DNA from 2 places in the Anoxybacillus sp. MB8 genome. Region 2 is predicted to be linked to the other one. Evidence: a T-box and tRNA genes for the amino acid it is inferred to sense, from the RefSeq annotation. Region 2 holds a T-box; the other holds one or more tRNA genes.
The links. A T-box is a leader RNA that pairs with one kind of tRNA and senses whether it is charged. The one in region 2 lies ahead of ileS (isoleucine--tRNA ligase), so its partner is inferred to be a tRNA-Ile.
Positions count from the first base shown of each region.

Region 1: it has a tRNA-Ile gene. The T-box ahead of ileS (isoleucine--tRNA ligase) is inferred to sense a tRNA for this amino acid. The anticodon was not compared.

Region 1 is NZ_RXXX01000010.1:41,852-49,822, forward strand. Features, by position in the region: gene EKC99_RS05645 (peptidoglycan D,D-transpeptidase FtsI family protein) at 1-1,209, opposite strand, end outside; partial or broken gene EKC99_RS05650 (MFS transporter) at 1,271-2,486, opposite strand; gene sodA (superoxide dismutase SodA) at 2,576-3,184, opposite strand; tRNA gene EKC99_RS05660 (tRNA-Ile) at 3,352-3,425, opposite strand; gene EKC99_RS05665 (DUF1189 domain-containing protein) at 3,555-4,331, shown strand; gene EKC99_RS05670 (methyl-accepting chemotaxis protein) at 4,340-6,073, opposite strand; gene EKC99_RS05675 (type IV pilus assembly protein FimV) at 6,231-6,542, shown strand; gene ispG (flavodoxin-dependent (E)-4-hydroxy-3-methylbut-2-enyl-diphosphate synthase) at 6,622-7,716, shown strand; gene EKC99_RS05685 (MFS transporter) at 7,739-7,971, opposite strand, start outside.
Region 2 is NZ_RXXX01000024.1:1,158-9,128, reverse strand. Features, by position in the region: gene spoIIGA (sigma-E processing peptidase SpoIIGA) at 1-396, shown strand, start outside; gene sigE (RNA polymerase sporulation sigma factor SigE) at 445-1,164, shown strand; gene sigG (RNA polymerase sporulation sigma factor SigG) at 1,230-2,009, shown strand; gene EKC99_RS09525 (YlmC/YmxH family sporulation protein) at 2,113-2,355, shown strand; gene pgeF (peptidoglycan editing factor PgeF) at 2,425-3,228, shown strand; gene EKC99_RS09515 (YggS family pyridoxal phosphate-dependent enzyme) at 3,233-3,916, shown strand; gene EKC99_RS09510 (cell division protein SepF) at 3,918-4,340, shown strand; gene EKC99_RS09505 (YggT family protein) at 4,343-4,615, shown strand; gene EKC99_RS09500 (YlmH family RNA-binding protein) at 4,615-5,388, shown strand; gene EKC99_RS09495 (DivIVA domain-containing protein) at 5,452-5,955, shown strand; T-box leader at 6,000-6,215, shown strand; gene ileS (isoleucine--tRNA ligase) at 6,264-7,971, shown strand, end outside.

The sequences.
Region 1 (7,971 bases), on a different contig from region 2:
ACCCTTTACCGCCGAACCCATCGCATAAGCAGATGTAATCGTCCCAAGGGCATAATCTTTTAATACAACTTTTCCGTTTTCATCGCGTGTATACCGCTTCCCAGCTAACGATAAAATTTCTCCTGTATTTGGATCCATCATGACGACGAAAGCACGATCAAGCAATTCTGTTCCACTGCGTCGCTTCATTGTCATTAATTCTTCCTCAATAATTTGCTCGACGCGTTTTTGTAATTCCATATCAATCGTTAAAACGATATCTTTTCCACGTTGTCCTTGCGATATTTCAATCGTTTCAATAATGTTTCCTGCTTTATCAGTCACATTTTTTATTTTCGCCTTTTGCCCACGCAATACATCTTCATATTGTGCTTCAATATAACTTTTTCCTACTCGGTCATTTCGGTTATAATCGCGCGCTAAGTAATAGTCAAGCTTTTCGCGCGGCAACCCTTCTTCTGACGATGTTATATTTCCAAGCACTGTACGAAACGTATCACCATGTGCATATTGACGGTTCCAATCTGTCGTCACATCTACACCTGGTAGCTCCTCTAAATGCTCACTAACAACAGCATATTCTTCGTCCGTTACTCCTTCATTTTTAATCATTTGCGGGGTTAAAGCGTATCCTCTATTCATTTCCCGAAAAATAGCAACAACCTCAAGCTCACGTTCTTTAATCGTTTTTACATCTTCTTCTGTAATGCGCTCGAGTTGCAATTGATAAATGTCTTTATCTTTTAATTTTTTTTCTCGAAACAACTTCCATTCTTTTTCAGTAATTTTTTCTTTTGCTTTCTCTTCGTTTGTCAAAATCCAATAATCTTTTATATCTCGCTCTGTGACGCGTTCGGTCGACTTTTCAATATATGTGGCTAACTTTTTAGCTACTTCAATCATTTCCGATGGCTTCGTTGTTTGTGTGCGTGTATACGTAATCGCATGAAGCGGCTCGTTATCGACGACGACTTGATAGTTACGGTCATAAATTTTTCCGCGCGGTGCTGGTGTATGAACTGTGACATTTTCTGTGCGCTCGACTTCTTTTCGATATTGTTCACCATAAACAATTTGAATGACACCTAACCGTAAAATAAGCGCAGAAAAAAGTAAAAACACAACAAAAAATAGCACGTTTAACCGAAATGGCAACTGCATTCGTTTTTTCTTTTTCTTCGCTTTGTGAGCATGTTGTATTTGTTTCAAAACGCGCGAGCACCTCCTTTACTTGCTCCTTCCTCATTGTAAAAGAAACGCTCGCAAATTTCTACATCGAAAGTCGAATACGTCGCACAAAAAAATAAATAATGAAATGACCAGCTCCAACAATTAACATTAATGCTGGAATGGCCTCCTTTGCATCAAACAACGTAATGGCTAATAAAAACAATAAAACAGACGTCGCACGTCCCCCGTTTAAAAATAGTTCACGCATAACAATATATTCAATTCGCCATTCTTTCGCATGATTGCTTTGACCAATAACGTCAAATGTAAGCGACAAATATGGAACGAGTAAAATAGGATATCCGATGGCGATTAATGCGCCATAGATGATTAACTTTACATATGATAAATCAAAAATAATTAAAAAGACGGAAGCATACAACAGTACACCACCGAATAAAATGGCACGCAACCGCCATTGTCGCTTCATCCACTTCGACGCAAAAGAATACGTCATAAACGAAACAACTGCATTGACGAATCCAAATACACCGAGAGATTTTTCAGTTCCTGTCGCCATAAATAAAAAAATGGAAACAATAAACACAAACGTTCCTTCACGAAATCCTTGAAAAAAATGAGCGTTTGTAATCATTCGCCAATTTTTATTTTTCTTTCGCTCGTCATATACAGAACGAAGTGCAAATTGTCCTGCTGAACGCCGTCGCTGTAAAAAAAAAGCTACAAATGACAGCCGCAATAAATAAGCATAAAGAAGCTAAAAAAATGACCATATACCCGGTGAACTTCTCGCTTGAAGCAATAACCCACCCTGAAAGCGGTGGACCGATCATTCCTGCGACAGATGTCATCGCACCAAGCAATCCATTAAATAAATCACGCGTATTTGGTTCAGTGATTTCAAACGTTAATACGTTAAATGCGAGCCAATAAAAGCCGTAACCAATACCAAGCAAACCGCCGAGTAAAAATAAATGGTTCATCGCTCGATCACCGCTAAATAATACGACTAAAAAAAAGAATGCTAAAAACGTCACACCCATTCGTAACACAATGACACGATCGATCTTTTTTGCGATTTGACCGGCTACGATAAATGCAAGCGGCTGCCATGTGACAATGGCTAAATTATACACACCTAGAGCTTGAAAACTGTTCACTTTTTTCCAAACGTATACGTTTACAAACGTATTCGACAAGGCGATACTAAGGGAATATAATCCGCCAATTGCTAACAAAAGAAACAATTGTCGATGTGTGCGAACGTGCGCCACCATTCGTTTCCATTTATTCATAGGCAAACTTCCTTTCTTGACAAGTAGTTTGCCTACTCTTTTACAACGATATACAAAAAGAGCTCGACAAATTGTCGAGCCCTTCTTCATTATTTCGCTGCTGCGTAACGCTTGGCCACTTCGTCCCAGTTAACAACATTCCAAAATGCTGAAATATAATCTGGACGACGGTTTTGATATTTTAAGTAATACGCATGCTCCCATACGTCTAATCCTAAAATTGGTGTTTTTCCTTCCATCAACGGTGTATCTTGGTTTGGTGTGCTTGTCACTTCAAGTTGACCATTATGGACGACAAGCCAAGCCCAACCAGAACCGAAACGTGTTGCTGCCGCTTTCGAAAATTCTTCTTTAAATTTTTCGAAGCTTCCAAACGTACGATTGATTGCTTCAGCTAGTTCACCTGTTGGTTCACCGCCGCCATTTGGCGAAAGAATAGTCCAAAAGAGCGAGTGGTTCGCATGTCCACCTCCGTTGTTACGAACAGCTGTACGAATATTTTCAGGTACCGCATCTAAATTGGCCATTAACTCTTCAATTGTTTTGTTTTGCAATTCTGGATGACCTTCGAGCGCTGCGTTTAAATTTGTCACATACGCGTTATGATGTTTTGTGTGATGAATGTTCATCGTTTCTTTGTCAATATGTGGTTCTAACGCGTCGTAAGCATAAGGCAATTGTGGTAATTCAAATGCCATGTTTCATTCCTCCTCATTCATTATGTAATTGTTCACAAATGAAACCGATTAACTGGATTAAGAAACAGAAAAGTTTCATAAGTGAACCTACCTTAAGAGTACCAAAATACATCGAATGTTTCAAATTATTTGCAAAAAAACCTCGCTAATTTACTTAGCGAGGTAAATGGACCCTGCAGGACTCGAACCTGCGACCAGACGGTTATGAGCCGTCCGCTCTAACCAGCTGAGCTAAGGGTCCGCCATATCCGATGGTAATTTTAGCAAAAAAGGCGGAAAGCGTCAATACGTGCAACACACGAAACAAAAAGGTTGTGTACTAAATAGAAAAAGAAGTAGAATGAGAAATGATGACGCATAAAGGATGTGAATGATTATGTGGAAACGGTTGTTACAAAGTCTTTATTCTCCTGTACATATTGCACGCTTTCGTTTTCATCCAATCGGAAAGGCGATTAGCTACGTGTTTTTTTTGTCGCTTATTGCAACGTTACCGATTGCCATTTACTTTACAATGAGCATAAACAAAATGATCGGCTCAACGCATCAACTATTAAAAGAAGAGCTTCCTCCATTTGAAGTCGTCGATGGAGTATTGACATCAAACATACAAGAACCGATTGAACTTACGCATCCAAACGTGACCATTTTATTTGATAGCACAGGTACACTCACAACAGATGATGCAGAACGTTACACAAACGCGGTGGCATTTTTAAAGGAAGAGTTTGCACTTGTTGCTAATGGGCACGTTCAGTCATATCCGTATGCTTTCATGCAAGCGGAACGTTTCACAAACGAAGATGTATATGAATTTGCCCGCACGCTTCAATCGTTGCTTCCTATTGTGATTTCATTATCGTTTCTCGTGTTATACTTTTTCACATGCACAAGCAAATTTCTTTATGTTACCGTTCTTGCATTCATCGGGCTTATTTTTCGCGGCACGTTAAATAAGCGTGGAACGTACCGCCATATGTGGAGTATCTCTGCTTATTCAATTACATTATCAACCATCTTTTTTACAATAATGGAAACTCTACAAATTGTCGTGCCTTATGCTGTCGCTTTAGATTGGTTCGTTTCTGTCACGATTTTGTTCGCTTCCATCAAAGAACTTCCTTCTATGAAAGAAGCAGACCATTAGCCTGCTTCTTATAGTTTAAATGCTGCAGTCAGTGCGGATAATGATTGCGATAATTCATTTAATCGTTCACCAACACGATGCATATCATTCATCTGCTTCGTTTGATCGTACGAAACAGACATCATTTCTTCTGCGCTTGCTAGCGTTTGTTGAGCAACAGAAGCAAATGCCACCGTCACCGTCTCAATCATCGGCAATAATTGCTGAAACTGCTCCAATTCACCTTCCATTTGCGCCACGTTGCGATTGACGCGCTGAATTTCTTTTAACAAATGGTCAAACGAACGCTTTGCCTCATTTGCGGACGTGAGTTGATGTTGTAAATGTGTGACCATCCCTTCAAACTGGTTTGTCGCATGAATTGATACTTCTTCCATCGCAAAAATGGACGATGTAATTTCTTCCGTTGCCTTTGAAGCATGTTCCGCCAGCTTTCTCACTTCTGTGGCGACGACCGCAAATCCTTTTCCAGCTTCTCCAGCGCGCGCCGCTTCAATTGTTGCGTTGAGCGCCAATAACTTCGTTTGCTCGGCAATTTGTCGAATGACATCCACAACTTTTGTAATCGACGTCGAATGATGTTTTACACTTTGAATCGTATCGTTTACTTTTTTAAATTGCTCAGCAAATGAATGAATATCAGCAATTAAATGCGTCAGCCGCTTTTCCCCACCCTTTGAAGATTCGTTCATATCAGTCGCACTGGCTGAAATGTTTTTCACACTTACTAATACGTGTTGCATCCGTTTTTTCATCTCATCGACGCGATGAATGCTTTCGTCTGAAGCATTGGCCGTTTCTTCTGCCCCTTGTTTCACAGTAGAAATCGCTGCCAAGAGCTGATCGTTTGATTCAATGGCATGTTCAGACACATGCTCTAAGTCGCCTCCTGTGATAGCTAGCTGCTTTGTTGTTTCGTCCATTTCACGAATGACATTTTTCATGCTCGTCAACATCCGTTGGAAGCTACGCGCAAGCGAATCAATTTCTGGCGTTGTCGAATAAATATGTTCGTCAACCGTTAAATCTCCACGTGACAATCGGCTCATCGCATGACGAAGTTGGGCAATCGGCTTCGTTAATCCACTTACTAACCATTTAATCATGATCGTTGAAATAATGACGCTTATCATAATCGCTACGACGGTTAAATATGCAAGCTGTTGGATCGGCTTCATAAACTGTTCATCCGGCACAGCAACGACATATGTTCCTTTCAATTCTTGAATAGTTTTATAGGCAAATGTATATGTACGCCCGTTCCATTCCAAATGCGACACACCATTTTTTTGTTTCGTAATTGTTTGTTGGACGGATGTTGGTACATTGAGCTGTTCATTTCGCTCAAACGTTTTTACTTGTCTATCTCCAATTAAAAAAATGTCTACGCTTAATCCATCTTGCATCAGTTCCGCCTTTTGTTGCTTTACTGCAGACCGTAAACTTTTTTCAAGCAGTTGCTCATTTCCAGCATGAATGTACATAAGATTACGTGACACTTCAAACATCATCGTCGCCTCTCGCTCAAGGCGATTTTCGATCGCTTTTACCGTCGTTTGTTTCGCTTGATGATAAGCAATCATCCCAACGGCACTTAACGAAATAATTAACACACCCAAAAATAAAATAAATAAACGGTTTTGTAAACTAATTTTTAATAACCATTGCTTTATTTTCGGTGATGGTTGAAATACAGGCACTCGGACAAGCTTTTTTATATGTTTTAATCGCTGTCTCAACATATATCCCCCCTTCGACAAATACAGACAAAGAATACCAAAAACATGTCAACGTGATGTGAAGAACATGTAAAGCAATGTAAAGAGAATGTAATTTTTACGCATATATCGTTTGGACAAGCCATATGGATAAAACAGAAGAATGAAGCGGGGGAATGCCATGAAAAAAGTTTTCATCTTTCTTGTATGCATTGCGATATGTGCGATTGCTTATCATGATATAACAGAAGGGACAATTCATACAATTCGTGCAGAAAAAACATTCAAACCAACAAAGGAGCTTCCATATCGTGAAGTCATGATCCAACGAGGCGATACGCTCCTTTCGATCGTCGAGCGTGAGATGAATGGGAAATTACCCGTATCCATCGATCAGCTCATTGCTGATTTTCAAACGTTGAATCCACATGTTAACGCCCATTCGCTTCAAATCGGAAAAACGTACCGCATTCCGTACTATAAGCAGAAATAGCAAAAACGTTGTCAACAAACAAGAAACATTGCTACAATAAAAAATGATTCGATTAATACGTTAAAGGAGCGATTGACTCGTGAGCGAAATCATTCATCGTTCAAAAACCCGCCCCGTTCGCGTTGGGAACATTACAATTGGGGGGAATAACGAAGTCGTCATTCAAAGTATGACGACGACAAAAACGCATGATGTAGAAGAAACCGTTGCTCAAATACATCGACTCGAAGAAGCTGGATGCCAAATCGTTCGCGTCGCTTGCCCAGACGAAAGAGCAGCTGATGCGATTGCTGAAATAAAAAAACGCATCAATATTCCGCTCGTTGTCGATATTCATTTCGACTACCGCCTTGCTTTAAAAGCGATTGAAAACGGAGCAGATAAAATTCGGATTAACCCCGGAAACATCGGAAAGCGGGAAAAAGTAGAAGCGGTTGTGAAAGCAGCAAAAGAACGTGGAGTTCCGATTCGCATCGGGGTAAACGCTGGTTCACTTGAAAAACGCATTTTAGAAAAATACGGCTATCCAACTGCGGATGGTATGGTCGAAAGCGCATTACATCATATTCGCATTTTAGAAGACCTTGATTTTTATGACATTATCGTTTCGCTGAAAGCTTCCGATGTTCGTTTAGCGATTGAAGCATATGAAAAAGCTGCGCGCACATTCGACTATCCGCTCCATCTTGGCATTACGGAATCGGGTACGCTATTTGCCGGAACAGTAAAAAGTGCTGCGGGGCTTGGTGCCATTTTAAGTAAAGGAATTGGCAATACGGTACGTGTATCCCTTAGCGCTGACCCTGTCGAAGAAGTAAAAGTAGCGCGTGAATTGTTGAAAACATTCGGTCTTGCGGCAAACGCTGCGACATTAATTTCTTGTCCGACATGCGGAAGAATTGAAATTGACTTAATTCGTATTGCAAATGAAATTGAAGAATATATCGCCCAAATTAAAGCGCCAATTAAAGTAGCGGTCCTCGGTTGTGCGGTCAACGGGCCAGGAGAGGCGCGCGAAGCTGACATCGGCATTGCAGGGGCACGCGGCGAAGGATTATTGTTCCGCCACGGAAAGATTGTCCGGAAAGTGCCTGAAGAAACAATGGTTGAAGAATTGAAAAAAGAAATTGACAAATTAGCGGAAGAATATGCATTGAAAGGAAAGCAAAAATAAGAGGGGAATATTCCCCTCTTATTTACCAAAATCGGACGAAAAAGCTTAAAATAATGGAAACAGCCCCAATTCCAATCGCCCAAGCCCCTAACGTTTCTGCTCCTCGACGTCGGGCAATGAATCCGAAAATAATACCGGCTGCCCCCATAATGACTGGCATTAAGAAAAGAGAAACAACCGATAACGCAAGTGCAAGCCAGCCAATGCCACGACCGTTTTGTTCACGATCGACTTCTTTTTCAGAAAATCGAATCG
Region 2 (7,971 bases):
ACATGTTTTGGACAAACGATATCGTTACAAGGATTAGTTGATAGCGGAAATCAATTGCGTGACCCGTTAACAAATACACCGGTCATGATCGTTGAATTGCAATCGTTCGCACACATCTTCCCTCCAGCTGTTTTACAAATGATTCAAAAACGGACGTACACAGATGACATCCCGAGCGAATGGGTGAGTCGGATACGTTTCGTCCCGTATCGTGCCGTTGGCGTGGAGCAACAGCTACTAGTAGCGATCAAGCCAGACGAAGTGCAATGGTCGGACGGAAAACAATGGACATCTGTCAAAAAAGTGCTCATTGGCTTTTATCCGTCATCGCTGTCAGCGGATGGTGAGTACAACTGCATCGTTCATCCGCATATTGTGATGTCGCAAGCTTCGTAATTATTATGATTATACGGCCGATCGTGCTGAAATAGAAGGAGGTTTTTTATGAAGTTATTCAAATTACGTCTCACATATGTATGGTACAAACTATTAAAAAAATTAGGGCTTAAAGCGGACGAAATTTATTACATCGGTGGAAGTGAAGCGTTGCCGCCGCCGCTTACAAAAGAGGAAGAAGAAATGTTGCTTCAAAAACTTCCTTCTGGAGATGAAACTGCGCGCTCGCTACTTATTGAACGAAACCTTCGTCTCGTCGTTTACATTGCACGAAAGTTTGAAAATACCGGCATTAACATTGAAGATTTAATTAGCATCGGTACGATCGGATTAATTAAAGCGGTGAATACGTTTAATCCGGAGAAAAAAATTAAACTCGCTACATATGCGTCGCGCTGCATTGAAAATGAAATTTTAATGTATTTACGGCGCAACAATAAAGTGCGCTCCGAAGTGTCATTTGACGAACCGTTAAACATTGACTGGGACGGCAACGAATTGTTGTTGTCGGACGTATTGGGGACAGAAGATGACGTCATTACGAAAGATTTAGAAGCAAATATTGATCGTAACTTGTTATTTCGCGCACTCGATCAATTAAGCGACAGAGAGAAACAAATTATGGAACTTCGCTTCGGTTTAACCGGAGGAGAAGAGAAAACGCAAAAAGATGTCGCAGACTTACTAGGCATTTCCCAATCATACATTTCCCGTTTAGAAAAGCGAATTATTAAACGATTGCGAAAAGAGTTTAACAAAATGATGTAATGCATATTTTTCCCTTCGAAGGAGATACTGAAAGCTGACAGCATCTCCTGCAAGGAGGGAAAGACATGACAAGAAACAAAGTTGAAATTTGCGGCGTTGATACATCGAAACTTCCCGTGCTGAAAAACGAAGAAATGCGTGAATTATTTCGGCAAATGCAAGCTGGTGACATATCGGCACGCGAAAAGCTTATTAATGGGAATTTACGGCTCGTATTAAGCGTCATTCAACGATTTAACAATCGTGGTGAATATGTCGACGATTTGTTTCAAGTAGGCTGTATCGGACTTATGAAATCAATTGATAACTTTGATTTAAGCCAAAACGTGAAATTTTCCACGTATGCCGTGCCGATGATTATCGGTGAAATACGCCGATATTTACGTGACAATAATCCGATTCGCGTATCCCGCTCGCTGCGCGACATTGCGTATAAAGCGCTTCAAGTGCGAGAAAAAATCATGAGCGAAACAGCAAAAGAACCGACGGCAGAAGAAATTGCGAAAATATTAGACGTGCCGCATGAGGACATTGTATTTGCGTTAGATGCGATTCAAGATCCTGTTTCGCTTTTTGAACCGATTTATAACGACGGTGGCGATCCGATTTATGTGATGGATCAGCTAAGCGATGAGAAAAATCGCGATACAAATTGGATTGAAGAAATTGCGTTGAAAGAAGGGCTTCGCCGTTTAAACGAGCGCGAAAAAATGATTATTCGTAAACGATTTTTCCAAGGAAAAACGCAAATGGAAGTGGCTGAAGAAATCGGCATTTCCCAAGCGCAAGTATCCCGTTTAGAAAAAGCCGCCATTAAACAAATGAATAAAAACATTCAATGGTAAACGACGCCTCCACCAAAAACGGTGGGGGCTTTTTATGTCGTGACTACAACAACTTGCTCATGCATACATATAAGTACATAAAATGAAAAAGGAGCGGAGAAACATGGTGAAAATTTCTGAATTACAACAAAAAGATGTCGTCAATGTCGCAAACGGCAAGCGGCTCGGAAATATTGGAGACATCGATATTAACTTAACGACCGGTCAAATTGAAGCCATCATTATTATCGGTACGGGAAAAGTGCTCGGTTTATTTGGACGGGCGGATGAAATCATCATTCCGTGGCGCGATATTGTGAAAGTGGGCGCTGACGTGATTCTCGTTCGATTAGATGGCGAGGAATAATTCACGTTTTCGGCAAGCTGTGATAAAATAGGAAAAAAAGTGATAAAATTGTACAAAGGATGTCGAATGATGAATGATATATTTCGCCAAGCGAGCGAATCATTGCTTTTATTTGATCAATGGGAACATGTCGTCGTCGCCTTCACAACAAAACGAGGGGGAGTGAGCACCGGACCGTTTGCGACGTTAAACGTCGGCATGCACGTGCAAGATGATCAAACCGTCGTGTATCACAATCGAAAAAAAGTAGCGGACGAACTGAACGTTTCGCTTGATCGCTGGGTATGTGCCGACCAAGTGCATGGCGTGCATATACAAAAAGTGACGAACGAGCATGCGGGAAAAGGTGTGCGCACGTACGACACCGCTTTGCCGCATACAGACGGGCTGTATACGAGCGAGCAAGGAATCATGTTGGCGCTTTGTTTTGCGGATTGTGTTCCGCTTTACTTTTTTGCGCCAAATAAAAAATGGATTGGGGTAGCGCACGCCGGTTGGAAAGGAACCGTTCACAATATCGCAGGCGAAATGGTTAAGCGATGGAATGAAGAAGGGGTAGATGCGCGCGATATTCACGTTGTCATCGGTCCATCGATCGGCCGTTGTTGTTACGTCGTCGATGATCGCGTCATTGAATTCGTCCAAAAGGCGCTAGTCAACTCGCCTCAATCTCTTTATAATGAAACAAGTAAGGGACAATATGCGCTCGATTTAAAAGAAATGAATAAACAACTACTGCAACAAGCAGGTGTTCCGAGCGAGCATATCGCTGTTTCATCGTATTGCACGAGCTGTGAGCAGTCATTATTTTTCTCTCACCGTCGCGATGGCGGAAAAACAGGAAGAATGATGGCGCTTATTGGCTGGAGGTGATGATATGACTGTTACACAACGTTTACAAACGATTCAACAACATATTGCTGAGGCGTGTGAAAAAACAGGGCGAAACGCATCAGATGTTCAAATTGTGGCAGTAACCAAATACGTAAGCATCGCACGGGCAAAAGAGGCGCTCGAAGCGGGCATCGTTCATTTAGGCGAAAGCCGGGCCGACGGTTTTTTACACAAATACGAAGCGATCGGAAAAGAAGCAACATGGCATTTCATCGGCACATTGCAATCGAGAAAAGTGAAACAAATCATTGATGACGTCGATTACATTCATTCGCTTGACCGTCTGTCGTTAGCGGAAGAAATCGACAAGCGAGCCAATCGGACGATCAAATGTTTCGTGCAAGTGAATGTGTCAGGCGAGCAATCGAAACACGGGTTAGCGCCGGAAGATGTATTGCCGTTTATTGAAACATTATCTGCTTTTTCACGTATTCAAGTTGTCGGGTTGATGACGATGGCGCCGTATACGGATGATGAAGCGACGATTCGTCGTTGTTTTCGGACGCTACGTGAGCTAAAAGAACGCGTGCAAGAAAAACAACTACCGCACGCCCCTTGTACACAGTTGTCAATGGGAATGTCAAACGATTATGTGATTGCGGTAGAAGAAGGAGCAACGTTTCTTCGGCTCGGTACATGTCTTGTTGGTGAAGAGGAGGTGGAGTAAAATGGGATTTGTGAAAAAAATTCGCGATTTTTTTGATTTAGATGAAGAAAAATGGGAAGAAGATGAGTATGAGCAAGAAGAAGTGGCCCAACAACCGAAAGTAGAACAAAAGCAAAACGTCGTCAGTTTGCAAAGTGTGCAAAAATCGTCCAAGCTCGTTTTATTTGAACCGCGCGCTTATGCCGAAGTACAAGAAATTGCTGACCATTTAAAAAATCGACGTGCCGTTGTTGTCAACGTTCATCGTGTCGATCGTGACCAAGCGCGGCGCATCGTTGACTTTTTAAGTGGAACGGTGTATGCGATTGGCGGAGACATTCAACAAGTCGGATCTACGATTTTTTTATGCACGCCAGATAATGTCGATGTCAGTGGATCCATTTCTATTGTTTCTGACGATGAACCGACGATAAAGAGGTGGTAAATTTGTATACAATTGCAAACTTTTTAGCAACAGTCATTGAAGTATATTCGTATGCGATTATTATTTACATTTTAATGTCTTGGTTTCCGAATGCGCGGGAAACGAAAGTGGGACAGTTTTTCGCCAACATTTGTGAGCCGTATTTAGAGCCGTTTCGCCGCTTTATTCCGCCGATTGGCATGATCGACATTTCTCCGATCGTCGCCTTGCTCGTTTTACGCTTTGCGACGGCAGGAGTTTATGGACTAGTAGATATGATCAGTCGAGGGTTGTAATGGACATTTATCAACATTTTCGAAAGGAAGAGCATCATTTTATTGATCTCGTTTGCGAATGGAAGCGGCTCGTGACGGAACAATATGCTCCGAAACTCACAGATTTTTTAACTCCGCGTGAACAACAAATTGTCCGCTCGATTGTCGGCAATCACGATGAGGTGCACGTTGCTTTTTTTGGCGGTTCATCGTCTGTAGAGCGAAAGCGTGCACTACTATACCCGCCGTACTTGCAACCGAATGAAGATGATTTTCAATTATCGTTGTTTTCCGTTCGCTATCCGAAAAAGTTTGTGACGCTTGGGCATCGCGATGTGCTTGGTGCCTTGTTGTCGCTCGGTGTAAAGCGTGAGAAGTTTGGCGACATCGTCATCGTTGAAGATGTCATTCAGTTTGTCGTCGCCAAAGAAATTGCGCCGTTTGTAAAAATGAACGTGACTTCGATTGGAAAAGCAAAAGTGTTACTAGAAGAACAACCGCTCTCCAAACTTCTTGATGTGAAAGAAGAATGGGAGGAAGAGACGTTAACCGTTTCTTCTTTGCGGCTTGACGCCATTTTAGCGCAATGTTTCCGCCTATCGCGCCAAAAAGCGCAAGCACTTATTGAACAAAGCTTCGCGAAAGTCAATTGGAAAACGGTTGACCAAGCGCATATGGAGTGCCGAGAAGGCGATTTATTGTCGCTGCGCGGGTACGGCCGTTGCCGACTACAAGCGATTGCTGGGCAAACAAAAAAAGAAAAATGGCGCATCGTTGTCGAAAAAGCAAAATAAAAGCAGGATTTTCGCGAGATATGTCGAATGAACACATACGTACATAAGATGGAGGTGGGCCACATGCCGTTAACGCCGTTAGATATTCATAATAAAGAATTTAGCCGAGGCTTTCGCGGATATGATGAAGATGAAGTAAACGAGTTTTTAGATCAAGTCATTAAAGACTATGAAATGATTTTGCGTGAAAAAAAACAGCTTGAAGAAAAGGTGCAAGAGCTGACAGAAAGGCTCAACTATTTTACAAATATTGAAGAAACGTTAAATAAATCGATTTTAATCGCGCAAGAAACAGCGGAAGAAGTGAAGCGAAACGCTCAAAAAGAAGCGAAGCTCATCATTAAAGAAGCGGAGAAAAACGCGGATCGCATCATTAGCGAAGCGCTTGCAAAAACGCGAAAAATTGCGATGGAAGTGGAAGAATTAAAGCGTCAAGCGAAAGTGTTCCGCAATCGGTTTAAAATGTTAATTGAAGCACAGCTTGATATGTTAAACAACGGTGACTGGGACCATTTATTAGATTACAAGCTTGATGATGAAGAGATACAAGAAATAGCAGAGTCTTGACGAGCGGCGTTGTTATTGCCTATAATATCGATTACAGTTATATAAGAAAAACGATGAAGGGGACAGTAGTTCTTTCAACAGCTTATTTCAGCGAGTCGAGGGCGGTGGAAGCTCGGCATAAGCGAAGGAATGAAAATCACCCCAGAGTTCCGTGCTGAACGAATAGTAGGCCACGGCGCGTCATTCCCGTTACGAATGTCGAGTGGACTATGGGAACATAGTCAATAAGGGTGGTACCGCGAGACCTTCTCGTCCCTTTTGGGCATGAGAAGGTTTTTTTATTTTCATACATAAAGGAGGTTAAACTCATGGATTACAAAGATACGTTACTGATGCCAAAAACTGATTTCCCGATGCGTGGCAATCTTCCGCAGCGCGAGCCGGAAATACAAGCGAAATGGGAAGAGATGGACATTTACCGCAAAGTGCAAGAGCGCACGAAAGATCGTCCGCTGTTTGTGCTACATGACGGACCGCCGTATGCGAACGGTGACATTCATATGGGCCATGCGCTCAATAAAATTTTAAAAGATTTCATCGTTCGTTATAAATCGATGAGCGGCTACTGTGCGCCGTACGTGCCAGGGTGGGATACGCACGGGCTGCCAATCGAAACGGCGCTCACGAAAAATAAAGGCGTCAATCGCAAAGAAATGAGCGTTGCTGAATTTCGAAAATTATGTGAGCAATATGCATATGAGCAAATTGACCGCCAGCGCGAGCAATTTAAACGACTTGGCGTGCGCGGCGACTGGGACAACCCTTACATTACATTAACGCCAGAATACGAGGCACAACAAATTAAAGTGTTTGGTGAAATGGCGAAAAAAGGGTTAATTTACAAAGGATTAAAACCGGTATATTGGTCTCCATCAAGCGAATCCGCGCTTGCTGAAGCAGAAATTGAGTATAAAGATAAACGTTCGCCGTCTATTTACGTTGCTTTTCCTGTCAAAGACGGAAAAGGGGTGCTAAATGGTGATGAACATATCGTCATTTGGACGACGACGCCATGGACGATTCCTGCAAACTTAGGCATTGCTGTTCATCCAGAGCTACAATATAGCGTCGTTGAAGCAGACGGTCGTAAATATGTTGTCGCATCCGAGTTGCTTTCATCGGTGCAAAAAGAAATTGGTTGGGAACATGTGACGGTATTAAAAACAGTCAAAGGAAGCGAGCTTGAGTACGTCGTGGCGAAACATCCGTTTTACGACCGCGATTCGCTCGTCATTTGTGGTGAGCACGTCACAACGGACGCTGGAACAGGTTGCGTCCATACGGCCCCAGGACACGGGGAAGACGACTTTATTGTCGGCCAAAAATACGGCTTAGGTGTGCTTTGTCCAGTTGACGAGCGCGGCTATATGACAGAAGAAGCGCCAGGGTTTGCCGGCATGTTTTACGATGAGGCAAACAAAGCGATTACGGAAAAACTACAAGAAGTCGGCGCCTTGTTAAAACTATCGTTTATTACCCACTCATATCCGCACGATTGGCGGACGAAGCAACCAACGATTTTCCGAGCGACGGCGCAATGGTTTGCATCCATCGATAAAATTCGCGAGCAACTGTTGCAAGCGGTTGAAGAAACGAAATGGGTGCCAGCATGGGGTGAAATTCGCATCCACAACATGATTCGCGATCGCGGTGACTGGTGCATTTCCCGCCAACGCGCATGGGGTGTGCCGATCCCTGTCTTTTATGCGGAAAATGGCGAACCAATTATTACAGACGAAACGATTGAACATGTATCGAACTTATTCCGCCAATACGGTTCTAACGTTTGGTTTGAACGTGAAGCAAAAGATTTACTTCCAGAAGGGTTTACGCATCCAGGTAGCCCGAACGGACGCTTTACGAAAGAAACGGACATTATGGACGTATGGTTTGACTCCGGTTCTTCTCATCAAGCGGTGTTGGAAGAACGCGCGGATTTACAACGTCCAGCCGACCTTTACTTAGAAGGTTCCGACCAATATCGCGGTTGGTTTAACTCATCGCTTTCTACAGCGG